Natranaerobius thermophilus JW/NM-WN-LF: one gene and its partner. The protein of the gene in region 2 interacts with the protein of the main gene of each other region in a pairwise test. Links are inferred from orthologs where the notes say so. Each region holds a gene or a part of one and is shown on either strand. Other genes may lie near its edges.

Region 1 (15,027 bases), 1.7 Mb from region 2 along the record:
TCCATGATTCGGCATACTGGTGGCTTGGCTTTAGGAGCCACTGTGACCAGGTCTAAATTGTTTTCTTCAGCGATTTTCAAAGCTTCCTTAGGGGACATGACACCTAATTGTTTTCCATCCTTACCAACCACTCGAATTTCACGAGCCTTAATTTGCTCATTAACAGGTAGCTCTTTGCTAATATCTGTTCACCTCCTGGGAATTTTAAAACAGTTCGATAATTATTCAAAATAAAAAAGAGCGAGTATCACTACTCGCTCGGTCTACCAATCTAATCATTCCAATACGCCAAAAACATAAACTTATCAGTTGACATGCTCTTGACGATCTAGACAGCAAAACAATTGGTTTTAATCAGCACAACCTTACGAACTTAGACGTTGTAAGGTGAGAAGCGAGTAGCTTCTGCTTCTTCCCTATTAAATTCATGAGTAGTATATCATTTACAGGGATAAAAGTCAATTATAATACATAATCTTTATTTGCTATTTATCGATGCTTTTTATACTATCTATGCTCTATATTTCATATCAAATCAGCCAATTTAGTCCATATCGTCAATTTCAACTTTTATTTCATCCACTAGCTCGGCAACGCTTTTTGAGCCAATGTCGCCATCTTCTCTGGTCCTTACGGAAACAGTTTTATTCTCCACTTCGTCGTCACCCACAATTAACATATAGGGAACTTTTTTAAGCTGAGCATCTCTAATTTTGTAACCAATTTTTTCATTGCGTTGGTCCAAATCAGCTCGGATACCTTCAGATTCTAACTGTTTGGTAATATCCTTTCCATATTCCATATGCCTATCGGCAATGGGAATAATTACTGCCTGCCTTGGAGCTAGCCAAAGTGGGAATTTACCTTCATAGTGCTCTATTAACAGAGCGAAAAATCGTTCAATTGCTCCGTAAATAACTCTGTGTATCATAACTGGCCGATGTTTCTGCCCATCTTCTCCTATATAGGTCAAATCAAAGCGTTCAGGTAACAAGAAATCAAGTTGAATGGTACTACACTGCCATGACCTTCCGATGGCATCCTCCAATTGGAAGTCAATTTTGGGTCCGTAAAACGCTCCATCACCTTCGTTGACAATGTATTTAATACCACGTTTTTCTAGTACGGATTTCAAAGCATTGATAGCTCGATCCCAAATTTCATCTGAGCCCATAGCTTTTTCCGGTTTAGTTGATAACTCAACATAATAATTAAAGCCAAAAACACTGTAAAATCTATCTACCAAATTAATGACATTTTCCAGTTCCTCTTCCACTTGGGAAGGGAGCATAAATATATGGGCATCATCTTGGGTAAAGCTTCGAGCTCTTAATAATCCATGAAGAGCCCCTGACAGTTCATGCCGATGTACTTTACCAAGCTCTGCTACGCGCAAGGGAAAATCACGGTAGCTGTACATATTATTATTGTAAACTAACATGGCACCAGGACAATTCATAGGCTTCACAGCAAAATCTTCATCATCGATTTCAGTAAAGTACATATTTTCTTGAAAGTGATCCCAGTGACCTGAGCGTTCCCACAGTCCCCTGTTCAAAATTATAGGTGTACTAATTTCTTGATATCCCGCTTTACGATGCTCCCGTCTCCAAAAATCAATCAATTCATTGATAACTATCATACCATTGTTATGGAAGAAAGGAGAACCAGGCGCTTCCTCATGAAAGCTGAAAAGATCCAGTTCTTTTCCAAGTTTTCTATGTTCTCGTTTCTTGGCCTCTTCTAATCTTTGAATGTATTCTTCAAGCTGAGATTTTTTTATAAAAGAAGTACCATATATCCTCTGCAGCATAGCCCTGTTTTCATCGCCTCTCCAATAGGCTCCTGCTACTTTTAACAAGTCTAGAGCAGTATCTTTTATCTTTCCTGTTGATGGCAAGTGAGGTCCTTGGCATAGATCTATAAAGTCTCCCTGTTGATAGCAACAAATTTCTTCATCTTCACCAAGGTCTTGGATCAATTCAATCTTGTAATCTTCACCCATTTCCTTGAACATTTCAATTGCTTCATCTCTTTTGTATACTTTTCTTTCAATGGGCAAATCCTCTTTGATTATTTTCTTCATCTCTTTTTTGATATCTTCCAGATCTTTATCTGACAATGAATGTTCCAAATCAAAATCATAGTAAAAACCATCTTTGATTGGAGGACCAATACCTAGTTTAACATTATCATACAAGCGTTTAACTGCATGAGCCAGAATGTGTGACGAAGTGTGACGATAAATATCACAGCCTTCATCATCTTCAAAGCTTAAAATTTCAACTTCACAGTTCTCATTTAGCTCTTTATTCAAGCCCACAGTCTTTCCGTCTACCTTTGCACCAACAGCTTCTTTAGCCAGACGATTACTAATCGACTTGGCCAGGTCCAGTACATTACTACCCTTTTCAATTTCTTTAACCGAACCGTCTTTTAGGGTGATTTTAAGCATTCTTAGACCTCCCTCTCGTTTATTTTCAAGGTATAACTTTTAAAACTAAAAAAACTCCCATCCTCTATACAAGGGACGAGAGTATCTCGCGGTTCCACCCAAGTTGACCGGCATTTAAATTTCAAAAATATTGGCTGAAATTAATCGCCTAGCCGGTCCACTCTACCCGTTAAGGCCGGGTCACCTGCCAGCTTACTGTAAGTTCGGCTGCAAGCTCCGAGGTGGTGTTCGAGCAACTTCCGGCATTACCCGCTTTCAGCCGCGGCGGGTATTCTCTGCTTCCGGTGGCAATGCTCTACTGTCCTCTTCATCGCTTTTACATAGTAAACGATATTGTTAAATTATATTATATGGTTTTATACCGACATTGTCAATAGACTAGCCAAACAAAGAGTATTTGAATAATTCCTATAGTAAAGCCCAGTATTCCACCCAAATATTCAATAAATTTTAGTTCACGCTGGGCTACTTCAAAACTAAGCCGTTCTACTTCACGAGTATTGAGACTCATGATTTCTTGTTCAATTAGATTAGCAACATCGATACTAGATGTAAGGTTGTCTACAATAGAATCAAAATTTTGAGACAGGGATGTTGAGACTCCCCGTCCCACTGCCTGTTTTACTATTTCAGTTACTCTTCGCCTAATATTGTTTGGAAGAAATCTCAATTTATCATCCATTCTTTCAGTAACATGACTATCTACTGATTTTCTGATATCTTTTATAGCCATGTCCCGGTCAATTCCTGAAGCTAATTTACCACTAGATAAAAGTTCTTCGGAAATTACTCGGCTAACAGCCCTGGCGATTTCAGTTTTTCTCCGTGATAATAGACCTTGAATTTTAAAGTTTGTTTTAGGAACAATTATACCCTCATGGGGCCAAAATAATAACTTAATTGCCAAAAAATTTGTAAACCAGCCGATTAAGCCTGATAATATAGGGATAAGTAATAGTTTCAAATCCGGTGAAACCATGGTTTCTACAACTCCTCTATTAACATAACGGAAACTAGATACAACAATACACTCAGTTAAGATACAATATTTATAATTCTTAAATATTGCTATCACTAATATTGTAACTATTATTATAAAAATTTTCAAAAGCTATACTTTAGTCTTGACAATATTTACACTGAAAACAATATTTTATCCTGTTTGAAAAGATATATGATAATATTTCAAACACTCCTGAATCTCGAGATAAATTATCAATCACAGAATATGAAGGCTCTTGAACACCGTGAACTACTATCTCAGCTGGCACTATCGAGATTAAAACTGAAATTAATAGTTCTTTCTGCATTGTACCCTTCTCTATCGGCTCTCCTAGGATCTGTTCTAAATAATTGCGGCTAAATGGCCTCCACGATCGATCCCTGAGCTCAATTCCTCCCTGTTTAACCACGATATGAATTGTATCGATCTTTATGGGCTGCCCATCGATAAAATACTTTAACACTTGCAGATATTCATTGAATTCTCTATCTATCAAATATTCATCAATGAGATCTTCTAGTAAATCATCTAATTTGCGCAGGAACCAGGATAGCCGAAATGTAAGATATCCTTCTAAAATCAGCAAGGAGTAGTCATCAAAGTACTTATCAAGCCCTTCTCTGATTTGTTTCCCATCAAGAGTTAAGGTGTGACTGGCTGAATTAATAATTTCGCGATATTCTAGTTCAGTCAAGTGCCAGTGTTTTCTATGGGTCAGTTCCCGCATTAATACTCTACTCAAGCTATCAGTGAGCCAGCGCGAAACTTGTTTTAAAAAGTCTTGATAGTCCTCCTGGGTTAATCTTAGTTCCCACAAACTTAACTCGCTGTCCTCTTTCTTGGCCCGGGGAAATTCTAAAGACTCCACAAATTTATCCAATTGTGCTTTATAATTTTTAGACATTAATAGGATTTTTGTGGTCATGCTCTCCTCTCCTTCGATAAATAGTATATGAACTAAAGCATGACCACGTTTCAAAAGTTTCAATTTCCCCTTGATAATTCCTCTTCAATGTGCTATATTAATATGTGCAATCGAAAGCGCGGGTCTGTAGCTCAGTGGGAGAGCGCTTCCTTGACGCGGAAGAAGTCGCAGGTTCAATCCCTGCCAGACCCACCAACCATAATACAGTAATGACAGGGTTTTTAGACCCTGTCATTTTTTGTAAATTGCACAAAATATCTAAGAGTTCTACCAATATTTTAACCTTATATAAGAAGATTGCTATTAAGAAGACTTAATTGCCCAACATTTCATCAACTTTGTCACGGTTTTCTTTAATCCACTGTTCAGCAAGTACTTCATATTCTACATCATTTTCTTCATGCTCGTACATCATTTCCTCTAAATCTTCAATGGGCATACTCCAGTCTGATAATATTTCATAAGCTTCCGGATGTTTGTCTTCAATACCTTCATAAGAAATTACATATACATTATCTGCCTTAAAATATTCCTCTTGACCCTCTAAAAATTTGATATCATATTGAGTGAACATAGAATGAGGTCTCCATCCAAGGAAAGCTATTGGTTCTTCATTGTCCATGGCACTCATGGCTTCACCCATCATAGCAGCTTCACTTGAAGGGACAAATTCAAGTTCATCACCTATTCCAAGATCTTCTATCATTTCTTTAGAGATTTCTGATATGCCTGCTCCAGAGTCAATACCTACAATTTCATTATTATACTTATCTAGATTAGCCAAAAACTCATCTAGAGTGTCTTCCTCCACATATTCGGGAACAACCCAACCTAAGGGAGCTTCTTTATAACTTGCAGATACTTTCTGTAGATCTTCTCCATGCTCGTCCCAAAGGGCCTCTTCTGTATAGGGTAACCATGCATCCATAAAGAAATCAATTTCTTCATCCACTAATCCTACAAAAATTACTGGCTGATCTGCATTAGTTGTTTCTGTTTCATAACCTGCTTCTTCTAAAATTTGTCTGGCAATTTCTGTTGGAACTGCTGTACTTGTCCAATCTGTCATTCCAAATTTTATGGTTTCTTTTGATTCTTCTCCAGCTGTAACACCGCCTCCTCCATTGGTACAGGCAGTTAATAAAACAATTGTTATCATTGTCACTAGTACTAATTTCAGCTTTCGCATTAAATTATAACCTCCTTGTTAAATAATTATTAAGATTTTTGTTTAATCAAGTTAGCATCTTGATTTAATTTTCCATAAACTTCTCTCATATTCTCAGGGGTAAATTGTAATTGGTCTGGCCCCTCGGACTCCCAGACATAATAATCTTTGCCCTGTAATTTCTTAATTAATTCACTTGAATCATATATTTTAATTCCATATACCCAGTTTGCCATAATCAGGGTGGCAGCCATATGTGCTCCTTCATTTGAAGTTGCACATATATCTTTTATGAGATTAATTTCATAATCTCTAAAATACCCATCAAAAACAGATGTCATTAAACAGCCATCTGTAACTAATCCGCCAATCATCAAATGCTTTACCTTTAAACTCTTTAGGATAATGTCCAAACTTGTTTCATAAAAGCCACTCCAGCGAAATTTGTCAATCACCACATCTTCTTCCTTGGGAGCAATTTCGTCAATGACTTCAATTGCCTCTGTACCAGTACAATAAAAAATAGGTTTTCCACTGCTATCTAACGGATCATTATTAGATAGTCCAATACCATCTGCCCTATTGATATGGCGGGTATAGATAACGGGTATATTTAACTTGCGGCATTGTTCAATTAAGTGTTTTGAATTTTCCACAACACTGTCTATGTTTTCAATTCCAAACTTACTTTCTTTTTGGATATCTATTAAACAAAGAGCTGATTTATTTAGATCCATATCGCCTTGCACCTCCTTTCCAATTAAATTTACTTTTTATCCATGGGAAAATACTCAAATATTTCCCCGCTTTCTAGTGCATCGATTATCCTTTTAGTCCAATCAAAATATTCTCTGCTTTGTTCAAGTAATTTTAAGTCATTCTTAGCTTCTTCTTTTGCTTCAGCTGAATCAGGGTTTTCCGCAATATCCTCTAACACTGGCTGAACCTTATCATTGGCCTTTAAAATCAAGTTCCTTTCAAGCCTCATATTTTTAATTAGGAAATTAAGAAAGTTTTTAGCGAAATCTCGTTCTGCAATATAGTAATCTTTTCTATCACCTTTTTGCCAAACCTTAATGATCATCTCTGACTCTAGTAGGTCACGGAGGCCGTTACTCACACTGCCTTTACTCATAGCAACAGCATCTTTTATTTCATTTAATGACATAGGTTTTTTAGCAAAATACAATACTCCGTAAATGCGGCCAACAGAAGGAGTTAAACCATACATCACCATTGTTTGTGCTATAGCACTAATAATTATATCTCTAGCTTCTTCTATTCTTTCTAAATCATTATTCATAATACAAAACTCCCCATAATTTTTTATGTATAATTTTATATTTAAAGTTGTTCATGTTATTCAAGTCGTTCAAATAGTTTTAAACAATTTGAACACTAATAATTATTATAAGGGTTTAATATTTATTGTCAAGGATGGACTTTTTACTATGAAATTTTGTTAAGCCAATAATTTCGCCATTATCATCGCAAAGAGAGTTATATTTTTTTGTTCCATCTGGGATTAAATTCATCACCATATTGATCAATAACTGTGAAACTTTCACCATTTAGGGCACGATCAAAGTTTTCCTTTGCTTTTCCCTGTCTTTTTGATCCTCAATAAAATCCATAGCGGTTCTATCCTCGTCGAATAGTAAAGATAGTTGCTGGGCTATTGCCTGTTGGATGTAACGATCTGTTTTTTGCCCATGGCGGGCACATCACCATTAAAACCCGCGGGGTATTACCCCGCGGGTTTTTACGTTCCTCCGGCAATTGGAGGGTATATAAATATCACATCTCCATCCTCTATTTCATGGCTTCTATAATTCTCTTTAGGAACCACTTCCCGATTTACAATAACAGTCGCAGTCTCCCCAATCAGATTTTCAAAGTCTTCATCATGCTTTAATTTAATAAGTAAAGATTCCACAGTAATACCCTGCTCCCATTCAAATTCCTTATGATTGACTTTTATCAAAAACCCACCTCCACCAAAGTAGTAAATTTAATTCACTATTTAAATTAACGCATCAACAAATATAATAGAATACCCCTTGTCTGTTATAGTTATTTATAGAAGGGCAGGAAAGCCCCTCTTGGATCACGTAATAATAAAGTAAAGGTGGCCATCCGGGGAAAGACCAAACACCCCTTGTCTGTTATAGTTATTTATAGAAGGGCAGGAAAGCCCCTCTTGGATCACGTAATAATAAAGTAAAGGTGGCCATCCGGGGAAAGACCAAACACCCCTTGTCTGTTATAGTTATTTATAGAAGGGCAGGAAAGCCCCTCTTGGATCACGTAATAATAAAGTAAAGGTGGCCATCCGGGGAAAGACCAAACACCCCTAGTTAGTACGACTACTTAAAAAAGAACTGTCTTCCCCGGATATCATAAGTAGCAGTTACGGACTATAGAGAAGTTGTGCCTCGAGCACTGATGCTAGACAAGGCTTACCTCTGCTACTAAATACCATCACCTTAAGGAGGTCTTAGAATGTACTTTGTTGGGATTGATTGGGCTGATACAAAACATGATATCCTGGTCATGAGTGGCGATGGTAGAGAACTAGATAACTTCACTATTCAACATTCTAAAGATGGTTTTGAAACTCTAAAAAACAAGCTATTAAAACATGATGACGATCCTGAAAACTTCTATTGCTTAATTGAAACTAAACATGGACTTTTAACCCAATATCTTTTAGAAAATAACTTCACTGTTTATTCTGTTAACCCCAAACTAGTTGATGCTAGAAGAAAAGCTTCTGGGGCTAAAACTGACTTTATTGATGCTAAAATACTAGCTAATATGGGTAGATCAGAGCTCCATGACTTACATAAGCTAGAGCCTGATTCTGAACACATCCAAGAACTTAAAGTACTCACCAGAGATCAAGAAGCTCTTATACAAGAAAGTGCTAGGTTAACAAATAGACTGATTTCAACCCTGAAAGAATATTACCCTGTTGCTCTTGAATTGTTTTCTAAAATAACTCTACCTGTTTCTCTAGCTTTTTTAAGGAAATATCCTACTCCAAAACAGGCTCGAAAAGCTAGTAGAGATGAGATCTTTAAGTTTTTAAAAAAGCAAAAACATCCTAACCCTACGTCTAAAGCTAATGAGATCTTCACAAAGCTTCAAAAACCTAATTTAGAAGGAAACAGAGCCATTTGTTCTGCCAAGTCTAAGTTTTTATTTACTATCCTAGATCAGCTAGAGCCTTTATTAGAACATATTGATGAGTACGACAAGGAAATCGAGAAACTTTTTAAGTCCCACTCTGACAGTAAAATTTTCGACAGCATACCAGGTGCCGGTAAGCGAATTGCACCGAGGCTGCTGGCAGAGTGGGGAGACGATCGCAGCCGTTATGCTGACGCCTCGGTGGTACAGGCCCTTGCGGGAACTTCACCAGTACTCCATCAAAGTGGCAAAATGCGTATTGTAAAAAGGCGACACTCTTGTATTAAGCCTTTTCGAAACGCTTTACATCAGTTCGCTCTACAAACTACAAGGTGGATCCCCTGGGCCAAAGACTATTACTACAAAAAGCGCAAAGAAGGTAAACAGCATCATGAAGCTGTAAGGACTCTAGCTAATATTTGGGTTAGGATACTCTTTGCTATGTGGGTAAACAAAGAGCCCTACAACGAAAGCAAGTTCATAAAAGCTAGAGAAAAACACGCTGCTTAATTTAGTTTTAAAAGAGCAAAATTTCAAATTTGGATTACTGTATCCTGTGTTTCCAAAATTTTACAGAGTTTTATCCTTTACATAGAGAATCTTTTTTAAAATGGAAAAGTCTTTTTTAGTTCTTCTGCTGTAATATCAAAAACTTCACCTGTTGCTTGTGACCTTTCATGATAGAAAAATTCCGGGAGGAGATCATCTTTTTCGCTAAATCCCGCTTGTGTATTGAATTCTTTCTCCATGGCAATAGTTTTTGCTCCAAGTTCTATGATTTCTTCCGTGGTCCACTCCCCTCCAAAATAACCAGCAAATATATCTGGTAACAATCCTTCCAAGATAGCTGATTGAAAGGCAAATAGACACATACAGTTGTCAGCAGCTGCTGAAACCATCTGAATCTTTGATGACAGTTGCACCTGACCCGCTTTATTCATATGATCTAAACCAGGCATCATTGTGACACCACAGGTGTGATCTGCTCCCATAGGGGTTACCGCGTAGGTTACACCAATACCTTTTAAATTTCTGGGATCATAAGCCGACATTGCCTGCCCTTTTACTGTTGGAATTCGTTTTACGGCAAACTCTTCACCTACTGCCTTTGTACCACGACCTAACAGTTTTCCAAATTCAGTTCCCTTTTCCAGTTCTTCTAATAAAGCTTTTACACCGTCCTTATCTCCCCACTCTATTTTACCCGCTTCCATACACATAGCCACGGTATTTCCAAACTCAATTGTATCGATACCAAAATCATCACATTTTCTATCAATCTCTGCCAGGAAATCGTAATCAGCTATATCACAATTAGGTCCCAGCATAGATATTGTTTCGTATTCAAGGGAACTAGTCACTATTTCTCCTTGTTCGTCGCGATACTCATTTGAACATCTAATAGCACAACCTGGTTGACAGGCAATTTTATTTCTACCGCCGTTTTGTTCAAGTTTGGTAAGGAAAGCTTTGGAATTAAGCTGATTTAATTTATCAAAAAAATCTCCCCTAAAATTGTTCACAGGTAAAATTCCCGTGGCAGCAGTTACATCAATATTTCCGATTGTCCCCACATCTCTCAAGGAAGCAGTTAGCCAGGAATCATCACATTGTAGATGACGGGTAAACCGCTTATTAGCTTCAACAAATTGTTCTCTGTCATAATAATTGGGACTGACCCGCTTATCAGGTTTTTCAATGACAATTCCCTTAATTTTTTTAGTAGCCATAACTGCCGCCAATCCTCCCCGGGCTGCAGCTCTGCAGGGATAACCTGTCTTATCTTCTGTAACCATTATTGCTGATAGATTATATTTTCTTTCTCCCGCCTGGCCAATAGAAATAATAGCCGCTTCTTCACCATGCTCTTTTTGTGCCTTAGCCGTAAACTCATAAGTATTTAAGCCTACAAATTCATTAGCATCAGCGAACTCAAGCTGTCCATCCTGTAAGATTTTAATTATCCGCCAATTATCGTCTTTAGGTGTATCTTCAATTACCAACAGCTTTATTCCATGACCGGCTAAATGATAAGCAGCATTGCCACCAACATTAGATTCCTTTATTGTTCCAGTTAAAGGACTTTTGCCGCCAAAAGATAGACGATGCCCTGTATTAACAGGGGTACCTGCAAATATTCCAGTAGTTATAAATAATTTATTATCAGGACCCAGTGGGTCGGAACGAGGATCAACTTCTTCATTCATCATTTTGGCAACCAAACCTCGATTACCAAACATCAAATATTCATGGCCCAACTCCTCTTGATAATAAATCTCACCGAACCTTGTGTTTGCCCTAACTTCTTGATTCATAAAAACTCCCCTCCTATAGGCACCCTTAATATTTGTATTCATCTTAAGTCTTAGAAGGCTTTACAAAATACTCACTTGGGCTAAATAACACTAGGGCTTACCAAATAACTCCATCACCTCTTGAGAACTCGCTGATTTGGGAGCAAAAATCTGACTATTGTCTATAGCTGTCAACTTGGCAACTTGCTTGAGAGTCTCTTCATCTAGTCCAGCTTCCACTATAGTTCCCGGTAAACCCAGGTCCCTAATGAAATATCTAATATTATCACCAACATTTTGACCGAGATCTTCAGAAGAAAGTCCTTCGTCTAACTCTAACCCCATAATATCACCGATTTTCTTTACTCTTTCAGGTACTTCTTGGCTTAAATATTCAATAGTCAGTGGTAGAGCCAGGGCACAGCCAAGACCATGGGAAAGTTTAGCAGCGGTTCCAAGGGCATGAGCTATGGCATGACCTAGATGAACCATGGAATTACTAAATGCTATCCCGGCTATCATTGACGAAAAACTCATGTTTTCTCGTGCAGTCAAATCATTTTCATCTTTTACGGCCTGAGGTAAATTATCAAAGGTTAATTTTATTGATTGCTCGTTTAACAAATCTGTCATGTAATTAGATTGATTAGATAGATATGATTCCACGGCATGGGATAAAGTATCGATTCCCGTCTCAGCAGTTACCTGGGAAGGTAATCTCAAAGTAAGTTCCGGATCCACAATTGCAGTTGTAGGAAGGCAGTTAGGAGATAAAATATTCATCTTGAGGTTCTTTTCAGTATCACTAACCATAGATACTGTGGTCATTTCCGAGCCTGTTCCCGCTGTTGTCGGTATTAGTACTAGAGGCTTCACTTTATTCATGGGTGGATTTATACCGTAATACTGAGAAACAGGAGATGAATTGGTCAATAAAATATTGATAGCTTTGGCTGCGTCTAAACTACTCCCACCACCTAAACCGATCACTCCTTGAACCTTGTTTTCACGTGCTAGTTTTGCCCCCTCTTCCACCACATCATCGGAAGGGTCTGATACAACTCCATCAAAGGTAATCACCTGAATACCAGCTTTTGATAAATTATCATGGATTTTATCTGCAATACCTGCATTTTTTATGCCTTGATCAAAAACTAACAGAACTTTATCACAGCCTAGTTCTTTAACTTTCATCCCTGTTCGATAAGACGCTCCATTCCCAAAAATAACTGGAGGTCTGGGTAATAAGTTAAAAATCACATGCACTCCCTCCCTTTAATTTTTTGATATTTCTGTAATTTTTAGGTATATTTTAAAACTATGTTTAAAGTTTCCTAAATATTTAGATGTTTATTTTCATATTTCCACAATCGACTAAAAATTACCTGCTTAAATAATTTACTACAAAAAATATTAGAGAAACTCACTGCTTTACTGTGGGAGTATGCAAAAATAAATATTTTAAGCATAACTGTTATGGATAAAATAAAAAAAACACAATTCCAAGTCTTATCTCTACAGATAAATAGACTCAGAATTGTGTAATTCTATCAAGGATCTATTCTCGTTTTAGATTTAAGATTAATGTCTCTCCAGTTTCTTACCATGACCAAAACCTGTATTAGTGACTGCATAAATTATGACAATGACGGGTGCTAAAAAGCTTATAAAGGTATAGGGAATAAACTCAAAACCCACATCTAATACTCCTTGTAAATAAACAGATGCAACTCCCCAAGGTAGGGCTATACATCCTAAAGTAGCTGCACTTTCCAGGGTTCTTGACAAGACACTCAATTCCACATTCATATCATTATAAGCAGGCTGAAAAGTTCTTCCAGGTACAATAATCGATACCATCATTTCCGCTGATGCAAGTAACATAATATAAGCCGAAGCCAGTGTTGATAAAATTAATCCCCTGGGTGTTTTTACATATTGAAGCATTCCATTGAGTAATACTTTTAAAACACCACACCGTTCTAATATACCGCCCATGGCAGTTCCTGCCAAAATCATAGCTACGGTACCCATCATCATATTAATGCCACCATGGGTTAATAATTCATCTACAAATTCTACTCCTGTACTTGCTTCATAACCTGAAGCAGAGACTGTAATGATAGAACTCAAACTTGCTCCCTGGGTAATCACCGCTATTAAAGAACCAGCGAAAAAGCTGATCATAAGAGTAGCTAGAGCTGGTACTTTTTTAATTGAAAGTATCAATACTAACACAGGTGGAATTAAAGTTAAAAGTGTAATATTAAAATTGGATTGTAAAGTTTCCAAAATCGTATTTACTTCCTGTAAGTCTACTGCTCCTCCACTTTGACCCAGACCAATAATAGTATATAGGATCAAGGAAATAATTGTGGCAGGAGCTGTCACCCACAACATTGACCCAATATGATCAAATAGATTTGCTCCAGTCATTGCTGATGCTAAATTCGTTGAATCCGATAATGGACTCATTTTATCACCAAAAATTGCGCCAGATGCGATGGCACCTGCAGTCATTCCCGCTGGGATACCAAGTCCTCCACCTACTCCTAAAAGAACCAATCCCATAGTTGCAATAGTTCCAAAGGAACTTCCTATAAATAGAGAAGTGATAGCACATAATAAAAACGTTGCCGGCAAAAAAATCGTCGGTGATAAGAACTGTAAACCATAGTAAATTAAGGTTTGAATTGTGCCTCCAAGAATCCAAGTCCCGACTACCATCCCGACTATGATTAAAATTAAACAGGCAATCAATCCGTTTCTAATACCATCTATCATGCCTTCCTGAATACTGTCCCAACTATAACCCAAATACAAGCCAAATAAAGCTGCTGTAACTGAACCTAATACCAGTGGCGTCTCTAAAACAAGTTCGATTCTAATAGTTCCCACTATCACTGTAATTATTAAAATTAGACCGATAAGAGCTTCTAAAAATGACGGGGACCTCCCATGCTCCTTATTCATATTGAAACCTCCTTCTATCAAACATTTTAACACTGTTATGTATTAAATGATTAAATATTATACAGTACATGATATATAACTATAATGATGTCGTCAACAGTTAATCTAATCTTTTATAAATCTATCCCAAATATTTTATTTTAATTAGTTTAAGATTTTTGAGATTAAAATAAAAAAAGAAGGGGTAATCCCCCTTCTAATGAACAGTAACTAATCTGTTTTTAATCAAGGTGAAAAACTATACATTAAACCTAAAGTGGGTCACATCTCCGTCCTTGACTATATAGTCTTTACCCTCTAGTCTTAAGACACCATTTTCTCTTGCTTTTGCATAGCTTTCGTATTTTAGAATATCATCAAAAGTTATAACTTCTGCTCTAATAAATCCTCGTTCTAAATCACTATGGATTTTTCCAGCAGCCTGTGGTGCTGTGGCCCCTTCTTTCACCGTCCAAGCTCTCACTTCTTTTTCTCCCGCTGTAAAAAACGTTATCAAACCCAACAATTTATACCCAGCTTTAATAACTCTATTTAAACCTGGCTCTTCAAGGCCAATTTCATTCAAGAATTCGTCTTTTTCATCATCATCTAGTTCTGCTATCTCTGATTCAATACTAGCACAAACTTTGATTACTTCCGAACCTTCTTCCCGAGCATATTCCTCTACTTGTTTTACTAAATCATTGGAATCTCCAATCAAATCTTCTTCTCCTACATTGGCAACGTATAAAATTGGTTTTGTCGATAATAAAGGCATGGATTTCAAAATTTCTTTTTCTTCGTTAGTAAAAGTCAAACTTCTTGCAGAACGTCCTTCACTTAAAGTTTCTTGTAAACGTTTTAATAGATTGTGTTCTTTTTGATACTCTTTACCGCCAGATTTCATTAATTTCTCCGTTTTTTCTATTCGCCTTTCAACCAATTCTAAATCGGAAAAAACTAATTCTAGGTTTATAGTTTCAATATCCCTAATGGGATCTATAGAACCATCAACATGAGTTATGTCCTGGGATTCAA
Region 2 (15,047 bases):
TACGACCTGACTGATCAAGAACTTTTAGATACTATACTAAATACCAGGGACCGAGTTTAAAACTCGGTCTACCTTCCTGGGGGGTGACATTTTCTCTGAACAAATTTATGCGTTTTTAGGTGACATTTTCAAAGAACATTGACATATTTTTTAAAGAAAAAACAGAGCACCCCGCTCATTCTGCCAAGGTGCTCTTTCTCTCCAACAATCATAATATCCAAATGGTAATGGATCTATGGCTGTTACTTAATCTCTACATCGCCACCAGCTTCTTCGATTTTTTCTTTCAATTCTTCTGCTTCTTCTTTACTTACTTTCTCTTTAACAGCTTTTGGCAATTCGTCAGCCAGTGCCTTAGCTTCTTTTAGTCCCATTCCAGTAGCTTCTTTAACTGCTTTGATTACCTGGATTTTCTTCTGTCCAGCGTCATTTAGTACAACATCAAATTCTGTCTGTTCAGCCGCCTCGGCTCCACCTTGGTCTCCGCCTGCTGCGGGAGCTGCTGCTGGAGCAGGTGCTGCAGCACTAACTCCAAATTCTTCTTCCATAGCTTCTACTAGCTCTGAGAGCTCCAATACACTCATTTCTTTTACAATATCCAAAACTTCTTGTACTTTAGACATTATTTATACCTCCTCATAATAATTGTTCTTTGTAGTTAATGATTTATCTAGCTTGCATCCTCTTTCTCTTGTCTAACTGCATCAACAGCATAGACAAACTTTCTGATAATACCTTGACAAGCACCAGCAAATCCAGCGATAGGAGCTTGGAAAGTGCCTGCCACTTTTCCAAGTAGTTCTTCCCGGCTTGGAAGCTTGGCTAAATTCTTTACTTTTTCTTCTCCAACTACACTTTCGCCCAAAATTGCAGCTTTAAATTCTAATTCCTCATTTTCCTTAGAGAAATCATTTAGAATTTTAGCTGGTACAACAGGGTCATCATAACCAAAGGCTATCCCCACTGGACCTTCTAGGTATTGATTTATTTCATCAATTCCGGCATTTTCAGCAGCAATGCTTGTTAAAGTGTTTTTAACAACTTTAAAATCCACATTTGAATCTCCTAGCTGTCTTCGCAGTTCATTCATTTGAGCTACATCTAGGCCTCGATAATCAACTAGTACAGCACTTTCGGCCTGGGATAGCTTTTCCGTTAATTCTTCAACCATGCGTTCTTTTTCCTGGCGAGTCTTTTTCAAAGTTTTCACCTCCCACGCTACTTTAAAACAAAAAAAGGTCTCAACCGAGACAGGTAGAGACCTTACAGGCGAATAGACATAGTTTAGCTTAAGTATAAGCTAATATTGAATACATTTCACCCATGTCGCTCTCTAACCTCGGTAGGTTATTAAGCCTGTAAAGGCACCTACTGTCTACGGTTAGCAGACGGATTTTATGCTATTGTTTAATCACAGACATACTAACACACAGGGGTACAAATTGCAACTACTTCTGAGTCACTTTTTGATTATTGATTTTTATACCGGGTCCCATGGTTGTAGAAACAGCCACCCCTCTTAAATACTGTCCTTTTGCTGCCGCAGGGCGTGCCTTCAAAATAGCATCCATCAAAGCATCAAAGTTCTCCTTCAATTTATCTGCTTCGAAAGACTCTTTCCCTATTGGAACGTGCACGTTTCCTGATCTATCAACACGGAATTCAACTTTACCTGCTTTAGCTTCTTCAACAGCTTTACTAATATCATTGGTAACAGTTCCAGCCTTGGGGTTAGGCATCAAACCTTTAGGTCCTAGTACACGACCTAGTTTCCCTACCATGCTCATCATGTCTGGAGTAGCAATAGCTACATCAAAATCAAGGAATCCTCCTTCGATTTTGTTTACTAACTCTTCTGCTCCAACTATATCTGCACCTGCATCTTCTGCCTCTTTAGCTTTATCACCCTTGGCAAATACAACTACTTTGGCGGTTTTACCTGTTCCATTAGGCAAAACTAATGCCCCTCTTACTTGTTGATCGTTGTATTTAGGATTAACACCGAGCCTACATGCAACTTCCACAGTTTCATCAAAATTGGCTACTCCTGTTTCTTTAACAAGTTCAAGGGCTTCTTCTGGGTCATAAAGCTTTTCCCTGTCAATTTTCTCAAGTGCTTCTAAATATTTTTTGCTTTTTGCTTTTGCCATTGTAATACCTCCTTGTGGTTTAGCGGGAAATTCCCTCCCACATATTTAAACTCGTCTTGGATTAAAAAGATCAAAAAATTTTATATGATCAAAATTATTAGCTCGCAAGATTATGAGCTCGCTTTTACTTATCCTTCAACAATAATACCCATGCTTCTGGCAGTACCTTCAACCATTTTCATGGCTGCGTCCAAGTCAGAAGCATTCATATCTTGCATCTTCAGCTCAGCAATCTCTTTCACTTTATCTTTACCTACAGTTGCAACCTTATTTTTGTTAGGTTCACCACTGGCTTTGTCAATCCCAGCAGCCTTTTTCAACAATACAGCAGCTGGTGGCGTTTTAGTGATAAAGGTAAAAGATCGGTCTTCATATACAGTGATTTCCACCGGTATTAGCATGCCTTCTTGATTAGCAGTTTGTTCATTAAATTCTTTACAAAATGACATTATATTGACACCATGCTGGCCTAAAGCGGGGCCAACAGGGGGAGCAGGCGTTGCTTTGCCGGCTGGAATCTGAAGCTTAATAACCTGAGCAACTTTTTTGGCCATTATCCACACCTCCTATTTCAAAACTTAAACTAAAAATTCTAAATAAGTCAACTTAACTATATACACATATAACTGTTACACTTTTTCAACTTGTTCAAAATCCAATTCAACAGGAGTTTCTCTCCCAAACATGGAAACAGTGACTTTAACTTTTTCCTTGTCCGGATATACTTCTTCGATTTGTCCACTGAAATTCTCAAAAGGACCTTCTAGGATTTTAACTTCTTGGCCAGCTTCCAAATCAACTTCTTTTTTGGGCTCTTCATAACCCATTTGCTTCATAATACTAGCTACTTCATCTTCATTAAGGGGAACAGGTTTGGCTCCTGAACCCACGAAACCTGTGACTCCTGGAGTGTTCCTCACTACATACCAGGAATCTTCATCCATAACCATTTCTACTATCACATATCCCGGAAAAACCTTCTTTTCTTTCTCTTGTCGACGCCCATCTTTAATATTTATCTGCGTTTCAGTAGGCACAACAATACGAAAGATCTTATCATCCATACCCATAGAAGCCACGCGTTTTTCCAGGTTCGTTTTTACTTTGTTTTCATAACCCGAATAAGTATGAACCACAAACCATTGTTTTTCCATAATACCTCGAGGATCTACGAGATCCTTTCCCTCCTGTTATAAGTTTATTGAATCATCAATTGGATAATACCTATAAAGGCAGTGTCAAGAATCCAGAAATAAACTCCAACTATAGCAACAGTCATCAGTACAACGCCTGTATAAGTTATTAACTGTTGCCTATTAGGCCAATTGACTTTTTTCAATTCTATCTTCGTCTCTCTTAAAAATTTAAGCGCCTTGCGAATTAAGCCCATACCTTACCCACCTTTTAAAGTGAAGTTTTCACTTAATTTCAAATTACTATACTCTTTTGTTAATTGTTAGTTAGTCAAGCACTTTCTTTGTACTTACTTTCTTTGTTACTTACTTTCTTTGTGTAAAGTGTGTCTGTTACAAAATTTACAATATTTCTTGAGTTCAATTCTATCTCTGTCGTTTTGTTTATTTTTAAAACTTTTGTAATTCCTCTGTTTGCATTCTGTGCATTCAAGAGTGATTTTTTCCCGCATTTTTTCGCACCTCCCGCTTGTGCACTCGTCTCAGTCAATTTGTCACTTCTAAAAATCTATCACAACATATAGTCAATGTCAACATCTTAAATTATATATAAAAATGTATCAAAAAAGCCAGGGACTAAGCCCTGGCTATGCTACTCCCTACTCAATGATGCCAGTAACAACACCAGCACCTACTGTTTTGCCACCTTCACGAATAGCGAATCTCAATCCTTCTTCTATAGCTATAGGCGTAATCAAGTTGATTTCCATCTGTACGTTGTCACCAGGCATTACCATCTCTACTCCTTCTGGTAACTCAATAACCCCGGTTACGTCTGTTGTTCTGAAGTAGAACTGAGGTCTGTATCCTTGGAAGAATGGAGTATGACGACCTCCCTCTTCTTTCTTCAGTACATATACCTCTGCTTTAAACTTGGTATGAGGATTGATGCTGCCTGGCTTGGCTAGAACTTGACCTCTTTCGATCTCTTCTCGGTCAACTCCTCGTAGCAAGGCTCCAATGTTGTCTCCTGCTTCACCATAGTCCATTGACTTTCTGAACATCTCTACCCCTGTGACTACTGTCTTCTTAGGACGATCTGCCATACCTACAATTTCTACTTCGTCTTGTACATTGATATTTCCTCGCTCTACTCTTCCTGTCGCTACTGTACCTCTACCTGTTATGCTGAATACGTCCTCTACTGGCATCAAGAATGGCTTATCTACATCACGATCTGGGGTTGGAATGTAGTCATCAATGGCATCTACTAGTTCCCAAATCGGTCCACAGTTTTCACACTCTCTGTCTCCACAACCACACTCTATTGCTTTTAAAGCTGAACCTGTTACTACAGGTGTGTCGTCTCCTGGGAAGTCATATTCGTTCAACAAGTCCCTTACTTCCATCTCTACTAGCTCTAGTAGCTCTTCGTCATCTACCATATCTGCTTTGTTTAAAAATACTACTATATGAGGAACCCCTACCTGACGACTCAACAAAATGTGCTCTCTCGTCTGTGGCATTGGACCATCTGCTGCACTTACTACCATGATTGAACCGTCCATCTGAGCTGCTCCGGTGATCATGTTCTTTACATAGTCTGCGTGTCCTGGACAGTCTACGTGAGCATAGTGACGATTATCTGATTCATATTCTACGTGAGCTGTACTGATCGTAATACCTCTCTCTTTCTCTTCAGGCGCTCGATCAATACTGTCGTATTCCATCTTTTCTGCACCACCTGCTGTGGATAAGCAAGTAGTCATCGCTGCTGTCAACGTTGTCTTCCCGTGGTCTACGTGACCTATCGTACCTATGTTGACATGCGGTTTCGTCCTCTCAAACTTCTCCTTTGCCATGGCTTACTCCTCCTTACTTAAATTTTTTATTCACTTTTATTCACTTCCATATCTTTTACTAGCTTTCACTTATTTCTTCCAGTTTAATGCAAAACATTTTAATTTTCTGAACATGTCCAATCGAAATAAACATTACTGCATATAATTATAATTGATAGCTATAAAAAAATCAAAACTGAAATTTGCAGTTTAATATTATAATAGTTTAGACAGTAAAACAAAAAAAATATGTATAAAAACATATTTAAAGTAATGGTGGCGGCGCAGGGATTTGAACCCCGGACTCTGCGGGTATGAACCGCATGCTCTAGCCAACTGAGCTACGCCGCCATAATGGAGCTCACGACCGGATTTGAACCGGTGGCCTCATCCTTACCAAGGATGCGCTCTAACCTAGCTGAGCTACGTGAGCTCGCTTAAATTTAAATCTTGGTTGCGGGGGCAGGATTTGAACCTGCGACCTCCGGGTTATGAGCCCGACGAGCTACCAAACTGCTCCACCCCGCGTCGATTATTGGTGAAACTGGAGCGGGCGATGGGAATCGAACCCACGCGACTGGCTTGGAAGGCCAGGGCTCTACCACTGAGCTACGCCCGCTCGGTCATCTTTACATAATTGGTGGAGAGGGGAGGATTCGAACCTCCGAAGGCTTGCGCCAGCAGATTTACAGTCTGCCCCCTTTGGCCAGACTCGGGTACCTCTCCGTATAGAGCTTTTGTAAACGCAGCGATACTGCACTGCGCCCTGTTAAGCATGTGTAATTATACATCAGACTCCCTGCAAAAGTCAACCCTTATTGTTAAAAAGTTTTATGATTTTATTTTAGCTGATTAGAATTGCAAAATGCCTTACTTGATATTTGATAGAGTCGTTGCTATTCACTTCTAATATTTAGATATCTCTCTAGTTTTCTTTTTACTCTCTGTAATGCATTGTCGATAGATTTAACATGCCTATCTAATTCCTGGGCTATTTCCTGATAACTTTTGCCTTCCAAGTACAGCATCAACACCTTCCATTCTAAGCTACTCAGGATTTCAGTCATCTTTAGCTCGATATCATTGTATTCTTCCCTATTAACCATCAAATATTCAGGATCGGTAATTCTAACACCTGAAATGACATCTAGTAAAGTCCTATCAGAATCCTCATCGTAAATTGGTTTATCTAAGGAAACATAAGAGTTTAAGGGGATGTGTTTTTGCCTGGTTGCCGTTTTGATTGCTGTAATTATCTGTCTTGTAATACATAACTCGGCAAATGCCTTAAAAGATGACAGCTTGTCCCCGCGAAAGTCCCTGATAGCTTTATAAAGGCCAATCATACCTTCTTGAATAATATCTTCTCGGTCAGCTCCTATTAAAAAGTATGACCTCGCCTTAGCTCTAACAAAATTTTTATATTTCCCAATCAAAAATTCAAGAGCCTCATGACATCCCTCGCGGGCTCTTTTAGCAACTTCTTCGTCACTATTGAGATCATACTTTTCAAAAATATCTTGGGCACTTTGACTCACATGAATCGCCTCCGCTTTAGTTTTCTACGGGAAACAAGCCCCCCTATGCATAAACATATTATACCGCATATTAAAATATACCGTCAAGCTAAAGAAGGAACTTTCACTTTTTATGTCGAAGAATATTGAGTTTCTCTTTAACTTGCTGATCGAGGAGATTATCGAGAGTATTTCGTTTACCTTCTTCTTTTTCAATGAAATTTTTACGTATTTTTTCCTTAGTCTCCCTAATGAGCTTTTTTAAATCACGAGCCGAAAGTCGGACAGCACCTTTCCCCATAATTACACGTTGTTCTTGCCAGTCGGAGGTGGCTACATCAACATTGCCTTTATCGACCAAATCATACACTAAAGCCTCAATCAAACTATCAGCCGTTTCCCCTTCCTTAGTGTATATAACCAAAATTCCATTGATTTGTTCAGTATGGCGGTTTTTTTGCTTGGCTGAGTGGGCATCGAAAACCACAACGATCTTTCCCCACAAAATCCCTTTGTACTCGGATAATTCGTCTATTAGTTCAATTCGACTAATTTCTAAATTTTCTTCGGCAGATTTTTTTAAATGGTCCCAAGCATTAATAATATTATAACCGTCTACAATTAAATAATCTGTCATTTAGATATCACTCCGATCTGGCTCATGCTTCACTAATTAGTTTTTTGGCGGTATATTTCATAAAGCACTACAGCTGTTGCTACACTTGCATTAAGGGAATTCACCCGGCCAATCATAGGAATATTGGCTATAAAATCACATTCTTTCTTTACCAATGGACTCATACCACTGGCTTCGTTTCCCACCACAAGGGCCAGGGGAATATTATAATTTTCTTCGAAAATTCCTCTATCACCATCTATATCAGTTCCCAAAATCCAGATCCATTGCTCTTTTAATTTTGAAATAGTTTGTCTTAAATTTGATACCTTTATTATAGGAACATGTTCAGCTGCACCACTGGATGCTTTCATCACGGTTGGGTTAACATCTACGCTTCTACGTTTCGGAATAATTACTCCATCCACTCCCACCGCATCAGCCGTTCTGATAATAGCGCCAAAGTTTTGAGGATCTGTCAAATGGTCTAAAATCAATAAGGTGAGTGGTTTTTGATTATTATAATCAAATCCTTTAAGAACTGTGTCTAACTGGGAGTACTTAAAGGGTTCGGTTTCTGCAACTATCCCTTGATGTTCAGTAGTAGGCACCATTTTATCCAATCGGTCTAATGGAACCTTATCTAAATTAATATTATGCTGTTGAGCCAATTTTAGCATCTCATCCTGAAAATTTTTGTTAGAATCTTTAGAAATATAGATACGAAAAACTTTCCTATTTCCTCTTATGGCTTCAACCACTGGATTTTTCCCGGGTACAAGGCTGTCAGTCCGCATTTCCTATAGCACTCCTTTTACTCTTGACATATATAAATATGTTTGCCTGTTTTCACTTTAATAGTAGCCATATTACCAAAATTGCTATCCAAAATTACTGTTAATCGTAGTATTTAAAGTTATAACAAGCCATTGACAAACTGTTTTGAAAACAGGCAAACATTTGTCTAGCACAAAAATTTCACAATCTTTACTTTAAAGGTTGAAACATTTCATCAGTATATATTACACTAGCATAATGTTCTTGATCAAAAGATTTATCATAGTCTATATCCTGAAACAGGACAGGGAATTTATTTTTAAACTCTTTTAACACAGGAATAGCAATTTGCCTAGCTTGTGGGTGGGCCGCCTTATCACATCTTAATTTAAAGAAATGTCTCCATTCCCTCATATTAAAAGTAACTACAATTTCCGTCTTAAGTGAGTTAGGTAAAATTGAACGGGCTTCCTGAGGTGTTGAACCTGTTTCAAGTAATTCAAAGTACTTTTGTTCTATTTCTTGACAGCTTGATTCCCACAACTGATACTCTTTATCTCTATGAGAATAGAAATACGGTCTTATAAGTGTGATCTCATTTCCAAACTTATCTTTTTGATAGTTGCAGTATCTTGTGGATTCTTGACTATAACTAGCTAGGCGGTGACGCACAATTTCATGGGATAAACCCCTGTCAATAATCATCATAACAGTAACCTTTTCATGTTCAATAACTGATTCGTGGCCCTGTTCTACCAAAAACTCTAATAAGCTCTGATTATAATTCCCTTTCATTTTGTCTTCGGATTTATAACAAACCCTGGCATATCTTTCGATTTTTTTCAATTTGGCTTCATCCATTTCTTTCTCTGGTATTAGAACTTGTGGATCAATAACTTTCATTATATCAACTCCTCCCCTTTAAAAGATATTTGGTGTTTTTATTTACATTCTTCATTTGACAGTTCCCTGTTAACTTCATTTATTAGCAGCTCTTCTATTCTATCTTCTCTTTCTTTTAGGTAAAGATATCCAACAAGAGCTTCAAAGCCCGTTGCCAGACGGTACTCGTAATACCTCACACCCTTAGGAGGTTGATGAACCTTGGCGTTTTTGCCTCTTCTTACTATTGCCTGTTCTTCTTTGGTTAGTTTGGGATAGATTTTATCCAACAAAACAGCTTGGGTGGGAGCAGAAACTAGTCTAACAGTATTTTCATGTAGATTGCTCACTGAATTATACGGAGTTGCAGTACTTTGTAGCCTGACATATAACTCATAAACAGCATCCCCTAAATAAGCTAAGCTTTGAGGTGAAAATTGACCCGTTTTTGTCTTTTGTTCTATAGTTTTTTCAAATGCTTTCAAGTTCGTTTCCACCTCACTCCTTCAGGAGTATCCTCTAAAATAATTCCTCGGTCACGAAGTTCATCTCTAATTGCGTCTGCTCGTTGAAAATCTTTTTGTTTGCGAGCTTGCTCTCGTTCTTGAATTTTTTGCTCTATTTCTTCCGGTAATATTTCATCTGTTTCTGGCAGGAGCCCCATAACTTGATCAAATTCTAACAACAGGTCATAAGTGTTTTTGAAAACTAGGGCATTCTCTCCTCCATTTCCAATATAGCTGTTAATTTCTTTTGCTAATGAAAATATAACAGCCAGTGCACTGGCCGTATTGAAATCATCATCCATAGCTGCTTCAAATTCTGTTCTAGCTTGTTTTAGATATTCCATAATATCTTGCTCTTTATCCGTAAGTTCTTGTTCTCGACTTTTTTCAAGATAAAACTTAAGATTATTGTAAAAGTTATCCAATCTGTCTAAGCTGCTTTTTGCCTGTTCAATTAATTCATCGGTAAAATTAAGAGGACTTCTATAGTGAGCACTCATTAAAAACAATCTTAAAACACGAGGATCATACTTTTGTCTAAAGTCACGAACAGTTAAAAAGTTCCCCATAGATTTCGACATTTTTCGGTTATCAATCTCTAAATAACCTACATGCATCCAATACTTGCAAAAGTCTTGTCCTGTAGCGGCCTCACTCTGAGCCACTTCATTTTCGTGGTGTGGGAAAACTAAGTCGGATCCCCCAGCATGGATATCCAGGGGCGTATCCAAGTATTTCATGCTCATAGCAGAACACTCTATATGCCAACCTGGCCGACCTTGACCAAAGGGGCTGTCCCAGGCCGGTTCCCCTTCCTTTTTGCTTTTCCATAAAACAAAGTCTGCAGGATTTTTCTTACGATCATCCACTGCCACTCTAGCACCAGACACCAGCTCTTCAGGGTCTTGTCTGCATAATTTTCCGTAATCGTCAAAGGCTGCTGTATCAAAGTAAACGTCTCCTCCTTGACGGTAGGCATAACCTTTATCCAGAAGATCCTGGATAATTTCAATAATTTCGGCTATATGCTCAGTAGCTTTCGGATGATGGTCTGCATCTTTAATACCTATAGCACGAGCATCATCAAAGTACTCACTAGTGTATTTCTCTGCTAACTCAGCAACAGTTATCCCGTCTTCATTAGCTCTATTAATCATTTTGTCTTCTATATCAGTAATGTTTTGAACATAAGTCACTTGATAACCTTTGTAATCTAAATATCTGCGTACCACATCGAAAATTAAAAATGCCCTGGCATTTCCGACATGAAAATAATCATATACTGTTGGACCACAAACATACATATCAACTTTTCCTTCTTGTTTGGGGACAAATTCCTCTTTCTTTTTTTTCATTGTATTAAAGAGCTTTATGCTCATTTTCATGATCACCTCTCTTGATATCTTCTATTTCAAAACGCAACTTTTCAATTTTTCTTTCCAAATATTCAATTTGTCTAGCAACAGGGTCTGGAAGCTCGTGATGATTCAGATCCACATTATTGAGTCTTTTCCCCTTTCTCACCACAATTCTTCCAGGTACTCCTACCACAGTCGAATCGTTAGGTACATGATCTAATACTACAGAACCCGCCCCAATTTTTACATTATCTTCAATGGTAATTGGTCCTAGCACCTTGGCTCCAGCTCCTATTACCACGTTATCCTTTAAAGTAGGATGTCGCTTACCTTTTTCTTTACCTGTACCTCCTAAGGTGACTCCTTGGTATAAAGTGACGTTATCACCGATTTCAGCAGTTTCGCCTATGACAATTCCCATTCCATGATCAATGAAAAAACTCTTTCCAATTTTCGCCCCTGGATGAATTTCTATACCTGTCAACAATCTATTGATCTGAGATATGAATCGCGCAATTAAATACCCTCTCTTATTATATAAAAAATGAGCCATTCTGTGTAGTAAAATAGCATGAATACCGGGATAACACAAGAGGATCTCTAATAAAGATTTGACTGCAGGGTCACGTTCAAAGACTGCCCTGATATCACTCTTGATTGTTTGAATCATAATAACACCCCTTGTCTGTTATAGTTATTTATAGAAGGGCAGGAAAGCCCCTCTTGGATCACGTAATAATAAAGTAAAGGTGGCCATCCGGGGAAAGACCAAACACCCCTAGTTAGTACGACTACTTAAAAAAGAACTGTCTTCCCCGGATACCATAAGTAGCAGTTACGGACTATAGAGAAGTTGTGCCTCGAGCACTGATGCTAGACAAGGCTTACCTCTGCTACTAAATACCATCACCTTAAGGAGGTCTTAGAATGTACTTTGTTGGGATTGATTGGGCTGATACAAAACATGATATCCTGGTCATGAGTGGCGATGGTAGAGAACTAGATAACTTCACTATTCAACATTCTAAAGATGGTTTTGAAACTCTAAAAAACAAGCTATTAAAACATGATGACGATCCTGAAAACTTCTATTGCTTAATTGAAACTAAACATGGACTTTTAACCCAATATCTTTTAGAAAATAACTTCACTGTTTATTCTGTTAACCCCAAACTAGTTGATGCTAGAAGAAAAGCTTCTGGGGCTAAAACTGACTTTATTGATGCTAAAATACTAGCTAATATGGGTAGATCAGAGCTCCATGACTTACATAAGCTAGAGCCTGATTCTGAACACATCCAAGAACTTAAAGTACTCACCAGAGATCAAGAAGCTCTTATACAAGAAAGTGCTAGGTTAACAAATAGACTGATTTCAACCCTGAAAGAATATTACCCTGTTGCTCTTGAATTGTTTTCTAAAATAACTCTACCTGTTTCTCTAGCTTTTTTAAGGAAATATCCTACTCCAAAACAGGCTCGAAAAGCTAGTAGAGATGAGATCTTTAAGTTTTTAAAAAAGCAAAAACATCCTAACCCTACGTCTAAAGCTAATGAGATCTTCACAAAGCTTCAAAAACCTAATTTAGAAGGAAACAGAGCCATTTGTTCTGCCAAGTCTAAGTTTTTATTTACTATCCTAGATCAGCTAGAGCCTTTATTAGAACATATTGATGAGTACGACAAGGAAATCGAGAAACTTTTTAAGTCCCACTCTGACAGTAAAATTTTCGACAGCATACCAGGTGCCGGTAAGCGAATTGCACCGAGGCTGCTGGCAGAGTGGGGAGACGATCGCAGCCGTTATGCTGACGCCTCGGTGGTACAGGCCCTTGCGGGAACTTCACCAGTACTCCATCAAAGTGGCAAAATGCGTATTGTAAAAAGGCGACACTCTTGTATTAAGCCTTTTCGAAACGCTTTACATCAGTTCGCTCTACAAACTACAAGGTGGATCCCCTGGGCCAAAGACTATTACTACAAAAAGCGCAAAGAAGGTAAACAGCATCATGAAGCTGTAAGGACTCTAGCTAATATTTGGGTTAGGATACTCTTTGCTATGTGGGTAAACAAAGAGCCCTACAACGAAAGCAAGTTCATAAAAGCTAGAGAAAAACACGCTGCTTAATTTAGTTTTAAAAGAGCAAAATTTCAAATTTGGATTACTGTATCCTGTGTTTCCAAAATTTTACAGAGTTTTATCCTTTACATAGAGAATCTTTTCGCAAAGTGATTCCAAAAGCTATAAGTAACAGTTTTTTATAAACTTTTGATTATCAAAAAAACCGCCTCTGATAAACTATACAGAGACGGTTTTACCGCGGTTCCACTCTGTTTACGCATAATGCGTCAACTTTGGCATGATAACGGTCTCTAACCGGCTTTTCATACTAATGGCAAAACCCACTTTCAAAAAAGCATTTGGAGGGGCAATTCGCTGGAAACAATATCCTTTCAGCCCATGGGATATCTCTCTGTAGGACCAGCTACTGATTCCTCCGCATAAAATTATCTTAGATTCAGTTCGTTTTTATGTCAATAATAATTATTATTTATGAATATAAACTATTACATACCTCTTGTCAATATTTTAACTTTGAATTTGTGAAAGAGTGCTATTCACTCTATTAATCGCTCGTTCTCGGCCCAATAAAGAAATTAGCTGATCAAGCTCAGGGCCGTGCATTTGTCCACTCACTGCAATTCTTACAGGCATAAAAAGCTGCTTACCTTTGACACCAACCTGCTTACCGGCTTTATTAACTGCTTTCTTGATAGCTTTAGGATCCTCAAAGGAGTCTAAATCATTAAATTGATTAATAACTTCTGAAAGTAATTCAGGAACGTGGTCCTTCTCTAAAAATTCTACTTCCTCACCTTTAAGGTCTACATCGTCTCCATAAAAGATTTTTAACTGTGGAGGTAATTCCGATAGCATATCAATTTTTTCCTTGACTAAATCCACAGCAGAAACGAACCATTCCCAATCGTGCTCTAACTGTTCTTGCGACACTAGGTCGGAATTAATTAAATATTCTTTAGAAAGGTTAAGCAATCTTTCTGTATCCGCCTCTTTAATATAGTGTGAGTTCATCCAATTTAATTTATCCACATCAAAGACTGCGGCACTTTTCGAAACTCTACCTATATCAAATAATCTAATTAGTTCATCTTGGGTAAAAAGTTCATCTTCTCCAGGCGGAGACCAACCTAATAAAGCTAAAAAGTTTACCATTGCTTCAGGTAGATAACCTTTTTCTCGATATTCCCCTATAAAGGTGTCACCATGACGTTTACTTAGTTTTGCTTTATCAGGACCTAAAATCAAAGATAAATGTCCAAATTCAGGAGTCTCAAAGCCCAGAGCCTCATAAATCATTACTTGTTTGGGAGTATTGGAAAGGTGATCTTCTCCCCTTAAAACATGGGTAATGTTCATTAAGTAATCATCAACTACACATGCAAAATTATATGAAGCCATGTCATCACTTTTTATTAATATAAAATCTCCGATCCCATCACTTTCAAAGTCTACTTCACCTTTTACCAGATCGTTTACACGAATAGTCTGATTTTCTGGAACTTTAAATCTAATCACTGACTTACGCCCTTCATTTTCTAATTCTGCTCGTTCCTCGGAGCTGAGATCGGCACATTTGCCGCTATATCTAGGCATTTCACCTCTAGCCCTCTGAGCTTCTCTCATCTCTTCCAGCTCTTCTTCGGTACAGTAGCAATAATAAGCCTTTCCAGCTTCTAATAATTTATTGGCATATTTGTGATAAATATCTTTTCTCTCACTCTGTCTGTAGGGACCGAAATCTCCACCTTTTTGGGGGCCTTCATCCCAATCTAATCCCAGCCAACTTAACGCTCTAAAGATTATCTGTTCGTATTCTTCAACTGATCTGTTCATATCAGTATCTTCTACTCTTAATATAAATTCTCCATCAATATGTCTAGAGTACAACCAGTTAAATAATGCGGTACGAATGTTGCCGATATGGATCTGTCCAGTAGGGCTTGGAGCAAATCGCAACCTCGCTTTATTAGTCAATTGGTATTCCCCCTCTTTTTCAATTTGGCGCTGTTTAGTTTTGAAATTGAAATTTCAGTTATCAACATTCAACTTTAATACAGCAGCCATCAATTTAAAAACTTCTATGTTAATGTGTGTTATCAATTCAAATCAGTTCTTGTAAATTATATCAAAGCTACTATTTATCTACAATAGCCATGAACAGGCTTTAATACAGTCTTTCCATTAA

The links.
Region 1: the proteins of rplA (region 2) and thrS interact in binary tests that used the Escherichia coli proteins (3 or more experiments, as listed by UniProt). The link is inferred for Natranaerobius thermophilus JW/NM-WN-LF from one-to-one orthologs.

Annotation. Positions count from the first base shown.
Region 1 is NC_010718.1:1,896,532-1,911,558, forward strand. What follows is about bases 1-2,956. They hold thrS (threonine--tRNA ligase), read right to left. Parts: upstream 2,456-2,956; coding sequence 545-2,455; downstream 1-544. Other genes in these bases: infC (translation initiation factor IF-3), read right to left, coding at 1-182; NTHER_RS09220 (DUF445 domain-containing protein), read right to left, coding at 2,826-2,956. Also shown: more of NTHER_RS09220, read right to left, coding at 2,957-3,563; sporulation protein YtxC, read right to left, coding at 3,574-4,446; NTHER_RS09235 (glycine betaine ABC transporter substrate-binding protein), read right to left, coding at 4,697-5,572; NTHER_RS09240 (cysteine hydrolase family protein), read right to left, coding at 5,602-6,288; NTHER_RS09245 (GbsR/MarR family transcriptional regulator), read right to left, coding at 6,318-6,854; NTHER_RS15940 (hypothetical protein), read right to left, coding at 6,970-7,122; sulfur carrier protein ThiS, read right to left, coding at 7,314-7,535; NTHER_RS09255 (IS110 family RNA-guided transposase), read left to right, coding at 8,054-9,253; NTHER_RS09260 (aldehyde ferredoxin oxidoreductase C-terminal domain-containing protein), read right to left, coding at 9,349-11,058; NTHER_RS09265 (iron-containing alcohol dehydrogenase), read right to left, coding at 11,149-12,297; Na+/H+ antiporter NhaC, read right to left, coding at 12,619-14,010; redox-regulated ATPase YchF, read right to left, coding at 14,249-15,027. UniProt on the Escherichia coli protein: Catalyzes the attachment of threonine to tRNA(Thr) in a two-step reaction: L-threonine is first activated by ATP to form Thr-AMP and then transferred to the acceptor end of tRNA(Thr). The rate-limiting step is amino acid activation in the presence of tRNA.
Region 2 is NC_010718.1:191,091-206,137, reverse strand. Bases 300-3,275 are described here. They hold rplA (50S ribosomal protein L1), read right to left. Parts: upstream 2,151-3,275; coding sequence 1,449-2,150; downstream 300-1,448. Other genes in these bases: nusG (transcription termination/antitermination protein NusG), read right to left, coding at 2,780-3,275; rplK (50S ribosomal protein L11), read right to left, coding at 2,279-2,704; rplJ (50S ribosomal protein L10), read right to left, coding at 671-1,210; rplL (50S ribosomal protein L7/L12), read right to left, coding at 300-623. Also shown: NTHER_RS01050 (ISNCY family transposase), read left to right, coding at 1-60; more of rplL, read right to left, coding at 243-299; more of nusG, read right to left, coding at 3,276-3,304; preprotein translocase subunit SecE, read right to left, coding at 3,349-3,540; rpmG (50S ribosomal protein L33), read right to left, coding at 3,646-3,795; tuf (elongation factor Tu), read right to left, coding at 3,943-5,145; RNA polymerase sporulation sigma factor SigH, read right to left, coding at 6,021-6,662; NTHER_RS00975 (NYN domain-containing protein), read right to left, coding at 6,766-7,278; 23S rRNA (guanosine(2251)-2'-O)-methyltransferase RlmB, read right to left, coding at 7,311-8,054; thyX (FAD-dependent thymidylate synthase), read right to left, coding at 8,245-8,937; NTHER_RS00960 (Mini-ribonuclease 3), read right to left, coding at 8,976-9,401; cysS (cysteine--tRNA ligase), read right to left, coding at 9,398-10,795; cysE (serine O-acetyltransferase), read right to left, coding at 10,782-11,450; NTHER_RS00945 (IS110 family RNA-guided transposase), read left to right, coding at 11,708-12,907; gltX (glutamate--tRNA ligase), read right to left, coding at 13,370-14,836; ispF (2-C-methyl-D-erythritol 2,4-cyclodiphosphate synthase), read right to left, coding at 15,027-15,047. UniProt on the Escherichia coli protein: One of the primary rRNA binding proteins, it binds very close to the 3'-end of the 23S rRNA. Forms part of the L1 stalk. It is often not seen in high-resolution crystal structures, but can be seen in cryo_EM and 3D reconstruction models.